One region of the Pantoea sp. YU22 genome, then DNA from elsewhere that is predicted to be linked to it. Evidence: predicted binding sites of a transcription regulator. Region 1 holds the regulator's gene; the other holds the start of a gene.

Region 1 (3,130 bases):
AGCGCTAAACCGGCGCGCTTACTGCTTCACAAACTCTTCGCCCTGCGCGATATCTTTTCTCAGCGTCTCCAGCATGCCGTTTAACGCCTGCTTTTCAAACTCGCTGAGCGAGCCGATAGCGCGTCGCTCCGCAATACCCTTTTTGCCCAACAGCAGCGGCTGCGAGAAGAAGCGGGCATACTCGCCATCTCCTTCTACGTAGGCGCACTCGACGATGTTCGCCTCGCCCTGTAGCGCGCGTACCAGCGATAAGCCGAAGCGCGCCGCCGCCTGGCCCATCGACAGCGTCGCGGAGCCGCCACCCGCTTTCGCCTCGACCACTTCCGTACCAGCATTCTGAATACGTTTTGTCAGGCTGGCGACCTCTTCGTCGCTGAAGCTCACCCCTTTCACCTGTGATAACAGAGGCAGGATAGTGACGCCGGAGTGACCGCCAATCACCGGCACCTCAACCTCATTCGGCTGTTTGCCTTTCAGTTCAGCGACAAAGGTATTCGCGCGGATGATATCCAGCGTTGTGACGCCGAACAGACGATTTTTGTCATACACCCCATGTTTTTTCAGCACGTCAGCCGCGATCGCCACCGTGGTGTTAACCGGGTTGGTGATAATGCCAATAAGCGCTTCAGGGGCGGTTTGTGCCACTTGCTCGATAAGGTTACGCACAATCCCTGCGTTGACGTTAAACAGATCGGCGCGATCCATGCCCGGCTTACGCGCCACACCCGCCGAGATGAGAATGACGTCCGCGCCATGCAGCGCAGGCGTCGCATCTTCGCCGCTAAAGCCCTGGATTTTGACTGCGGTGGGGATATGGCTGAGATCTACCGCCACGCCAGGCGTTACCGGCGCGATATCATAGAGCGTGAGTTCGGAACCCGCAGGAAGCTGGGTTTTTAACAGAAGGGCGAGCGCCTGACCGATTCCGCCAGCAGCGCCAAGAACGGCAACTTTCATTCTGTACTCCTTATTAAGGTGGGGCAGAGTAGAGCCGAATTTCCATCTGTGTCCAGACCTGAATCAACTTCTCAGACGATGACAAACCCACTGTTCATTATGCGTGCCGCAGCACTTAATCTTATGGGTTGCTACTTTGTCAGCACAACGCGCCTGAATGACCGACAACGATGTCGATAGCAGATAGAGCACGGCCGCGATAGCTATACATTCAGTACACCTCAATTGTATAACAATTCCGCAACCTTCGCTTACCCCGCCCGCACCGTTTTTGGTCTGCGCAGAAAATTTTGTTATCATGAGCGCCCGCAATACGCGGCGCCTGCCTGCTTCATCGACCAATTGCATAAAAATTCATTCATATGCATAATAATTTATCTGCCGTCGGCGGGCGTTCGGCATTTTTCTTTACTGGTAGCTTATGCGAAACCCATCAAAACAAGACGAATTGATCAAAGCGTTTAAAGCCTTATTGAAACAAGAGAAATTCAGTTCTCAAGGCGAGATTGTGCAGGCGCTGCAGGAAGAAGGCTTCGACAATATCAATCAGTCGAAGGTCTCTCGTATGCTGACTAAATTCGGCGCGGTGCGCACGCGCAACGCCAAGATGGAGATGGTTTACTGTCTGCCTGCGGAACTTGGCGTGCCAACCACTACCAGCCCGTTAAAAAACCTGGTGCTGGATATCGACTATAACGATGCGCTGATCGTGATCCGCACCAGCCCTGGCGCAGCGCAGCTGATTGCTCGCCTGCTCGACTCGCTGGGCAAAGCGGAAGGCATTCTCGGCACTATCGCTGGCGACGACACGATTTTTATTACGCCAGCGCGCGCTTTTACCGTCAGGAAGCTGCATAGCGCGCTTCTGACGGTGTTTGAACAGGAACTTTAACCGCTTTACGCGACCGGCACTCCGCGCTGCTGGTCGCTTCTCTGACGACAACATCCCTCTATTCCCTGCTAATTCTGTCAGTTGCCTTATTCATTTCCCTGCTGTTTTCGCTGCTGATGTTGGTCATACCTTTTAGCCTGCTTACCCTTTCGCGCTATTTTACGCTGCTTTACACTACGCAATTAGCGGCAACGCCCAGATCCAAATCAATAACCAGCCACATTCACCACGTTCTTTCGCACAAAAAGATAAAGTCACTTACCATTATGTTTTTAAAGGAATTTAAGGCTGAAAGGCTATTTTTTATCCGTTTTTTATAACTATAAAGAATAAAAATGAGTCATAAGGATAAAGAATAACAACTAAACATTATTAGGCAGGTATTAATTTCAGGCGTTATTAGTTCTATACTTCTTTTCGTGACGCAAATCACATCAAACAAAAAGACAAAAACAGACGACGAGGAAATATATATGAACGTTAAAACTACTATCGCAACCCTGAGTATTCTATCAGCACTGTCATTCGGCGCATTTGCAGCAGAATCTGTTAACTCGCAGCAGGCGCAAAATCTGCAGTCTATCGGTTCAGTAAGCGTAAGCGGCGTAGCCGGTTCTCCTGCACAAATCAATGACGAACTGAATGCGAAAGCAGAGCAGCAGGGTGCCAGCGCGTACCGTGTTATCGAGGCCTATAACAATGGCAACTACCACGCGACTGCTGAGCTTTATAAATAAGTTCGTTAACCAGACAACGTTGTAACGGCGACCTTATTGAAGCGCGCATTGCGCATCGGGTGCCTAATCGATGAATTCAGGAGAGTAGACCATGAAAACCAAATCCATTATCGCCTTAGCAAGTTTAACTGCCGTTCTGTCGTTCGGTGCCAGTGCAGCCAGCCTGGTATCAAATCAACAGGCTGAAACGCTGCAGCCGCTGAACCAGACTATCAGCATCAGCGGCCATGACGGCGACCAGACCAATATTCGTCAGGCGCTTTCTCAGAAAGCCGATGCGCAGGGCGCCAGCCACTATCGCATCATTGAGAATAACCAGGACGATACCTATCACGTCACGGCTGAGCTTTATAAATAATTAACCGATCGGGCGCCCATGCGACGCCTGGCTATATCGACGACCCGCACTCTGATGCCAACCGCAGGTTGTTGATTGTAATGAGGAGATGAATTATGAAAATCAAAACAACCATCGCAACCGTTAGTCTGCTTTCCGTAATCGCATTTGGCGCTCAGGCAGCGCAACTGATTACTGGCGATCAGG
Region 2 (3,130 bases), on a different contig from region 1:
CCTCGGCGACCTGCTGCTGATAACGGCTGGTGCGTAGCTTTCGCTCCTCTTCCACATTGCTGATAAAGGCGGTTTCCACCAGAATCGACGGAATATCCGGTGCTTTCAGTACCGCGAAGCCAGCCTGATCGACGGTACGCTTATGCAGATGGTTGATGCGGCCCATACGGTGTAGCACCTCTTTGCCGAACTTCAGGCTGTCGTGAATAGTCTGCCGTTGCACCATATCGAACATGGTGTGATCGAGGTAGCGATCGCCGCTTTTGCTGACGCCGCCGATGAGATCCGATTCGTTTTGCGTCTGCGCCAGGAAACGCGCTGCCGCCGAGGTCGCTCCTTTGGTCGAGAGCGCGAATACCGAAGAGCCACGCGCGCTGCGGCTGGTAAAGGCGTCGGCGTGGATAGAGACAAACAGATCGGCGCGCTGCTTGCGCGCTTTCGCCACCCGAACCCGCAACGGAATAAACACATCCTCGTTGCGCGTCATGTAGGCCTTCATATTCGGCTCTTTTTCGATCAGTGCTTTTAGCCGTCGCCCAATCTTCAGCACGATATCTTTTTCACGCGTCTTGTATTTACCGTGCGCGCCGGGATCTTCGCCGCCGTGGCCGGGATCGATCATGATGATCATCGGCCTGTCGCGCCCCGCCTTACCAGGCAGCGGCGCGGTCGCCGGTTCATTCCGTTCCAGATCGCCCTGGTTGTAATCCTTAAGCAGCGCCAGCAGCGGATCGTCGACCGAGGTATCCTGGCTGGGATAGAGATCCACCACCAGCCGGTGTTTGATCCCCGCCACCGGCGCCAGGGTGAAGGTTTTCGGCGCGACGTTGCGCTTTAGCTCCAGCACGATACGCACGGTACTGGCGTCGAACTGCCCTACCCGCGCATTTTTGATAAAGGGATCGTTAACGCGCACCAGCTTATCGACGCCTTTCAGCACCGGGTTGAGGTGCATATTTTTGATATCGATTACCAGCCGATCCGGATGCGTAAGCGCAAACTGCTTATAGTGAAGCGGCACGCTGGATTCCAGCGTCATGCGCGAATAGGTCGAAGAGGGCCAGATACGTACCGCGACAATATGATTTTTCGCTGCCAGGCCTGCGCGGCTGACACTCAGCAGCAATAATGCGCCTGTACCCTGCAAGAGCCTTCTGCGGGAAATAAGAGGATTTGATTCTGACATGCCGCCCCAGCTGCTCTGTTCTGTCTAAAAAAGCGCCACTTCAATAAACGGCGGTAAAAACTTTAGCCCATACCTTTGGCCAAGTCATCCTGGAAAAGCTAAATAATGCAGTCTCTTAGCGTTTGACGCACCCGAAAAAACGTAAATTTACGTCAGGTTTAATCCTTGCAAAAGTGGCCCTGAAAGAATAAAAATACAGAAATTACGAATAATCATTCATTGAGGTTTGCCGTGAAGGAACGTAGTACTGAGCTGGTTCAGGGTTTTCGCCACACCGTTCCCTATATCAATGCCCATCGGGACAAGACCTTTGTCATCATGCTGGGCGGCGAAGCGATCGAGCACGAAAATTTCTCCAGCATCGTCAATGATATCGGTTTGCTGCACAGCCTCGGGATACGTCTGGTGGTGGTGTATGGCGCGCGTCCGCAGATTGACGCCAGCCTGGCGCAGCATCAGCTGGAGCCGGTTTACCACAAGCACACCCGCGTCACCGATGCGCAATCGCTGGAGCTGGTGAAGCAGGCGGCGGGACGGTTACAGCTCGATATTACGGCGCGACTTTCAATGAGCCTTAACAATACGCCGCTGCAGGGCGCGCATATCAATGTCGTTAGCGGCAACTTCATTATCGCGCAGCCGCTGGGCGTGGATGACGGCGTGGATTACTGCCACAGCGGGCGTATTCGCCGCATCGACGAAGAGGCGATCCATCGGCAGCTGGATAACAATGCAATCGTGCTGCTCGGTCCGGTGGCGGTCTCTGTTACCGGCGAAAGCTTTAACCTGACGTCGGAAGAGGTCGCCACCCAGCTGGCGATCAAGCTGAAGGCGGAAAAGATGATTGGTTTCTGCTCCGAGCAGGGCGTGACCAGCCGCGACGGCGCGATTATCTCCGAACTCTTCCCGAATGACGCGCAGGCGCGCATTGAGGAGATGGAGAGCGACGGCGACTATCTGTCCGGCACGGTGCGTTTCCTGCGTGGCGCGGTGAAAGCCTGCCGGAGCGGCGTGCGCCGCAGCCATCTCATCAGCTATCAGGAAGATGGCGCGCTGTTGCAGGAACTCTTTTCACGCGACGGTATCGGCACGCAGATCGTTATGGAGTCGAGTGAGCAGATCCGCCGCGCCACTATTAACGATATCGGCGGCATTCTGGAGCTGATCCGCCCGCTGGAGCAGCAGGGTATTCTGGTACGTCGCTCGCGCGAGCAGCTGGAAATGGAGATCGACAAGTTCACCATTATCATACGCGACAATCTGACCATCGCCTGTGCGGCGCTCTACCCCTTTATGGATGAGAAAATTGGCGAAATGGCCTGCGTGGCGGTGCATCCTGACTATCGCAGCTCCTCACGCGGCGAGATGTTGCTGCAGCGCGTTGCGCTTCAGGCGCGACAAATGGGGCTGGAGAAGCTGTTTGTTCTGACGACGCGCAGCATTCACTGGTTTCAGGAACGCGGCTTTACGCCGGTGGATATTGAGTCGCTGCCAGAGAGTAAAAAGCAGATGTACAACTATCAGCGGCGCTCTAAGGTGCTGATGGCGGATCTGACCTGATTTGGAACAGCTTGCGCCAGACTGATGAGCAGGCACGGGCAACAGGGGCTGTTCCACAAAGTCGCTCAAGCATCCCTGCCCGCTCGGCCCGCGCCTTCCCTGGCGCGGGACGCTTTGTTCCACAGCCCCTGTTGCCCGCGCAGTAATGTACTGAGTCGTTTGCCAGAAACACCCGTCAGACGGCGAGACTAAGCCTTTCCACCAGCCCGCTGCGGCGCTGGGTTTGCAGCTGCACCGCACGCTGAAACACCGCAGGTTCGCTGTAGAGCGTCAGCCGCTTGCGCGCGCGGGTAATGGCGGTATAGACCAGCTCGCGCGTCAAAACCGGCGAAAACTGAGCGGGCATTACCAGCGCAGTATGTTCGAACTCCGACCCCTGCGACT

The links. Region 1 encodes ArgR, which controls arginine synthesis, uptake and breakdown. Its sites were predicted from a motif close to ANTGAATAAAAATACANT; they were not measured.
Region 2: a site for ArgR is predicted at 1,369-1,386, ahead of argA (amino-acid N-acetyltransferase). Genes of this name have one in related genera too.

What each region holds. Positions count from the first base shown of each region.
Region 1 covers NZ_RYDU01000024.1:32,852-35,981, reverse strand. Annotated here, with positions in the region: gene mdh (malate dehydrogenase) at 19-957, opposite strand; gene argR (transcriptional regulator ArgR) at 1,379-1,849, shown strand; gene yhcN (peroxide/acid stress response protein YhcN) at 2,323-2,586, shown strand; gene EKL29_RS21105 (YdgH/BhsA/McbA-like domain containing protein) at 2,678-2,944, shown strand; gene yhcN (peroxide/acid stress response protein YhcN) at 3,040-3,130, shown strand, end outside.
Region 2 covers NZ_RYDU01000003.1:62,488-65,617, reverse strand. Annotated here, with positions in the region: gene amiC (N-acetylmuramoyl-L-alanine amidase AmiC) at 1-1,186, opposite strand, end outside; gene argA (amino-acid N-acetyltransferase) at 1,418-2,746, shown strand; gene recD (exodeoxyribonuclease V subunit alpha) at 2,922-3,130, opposite strand, start outside.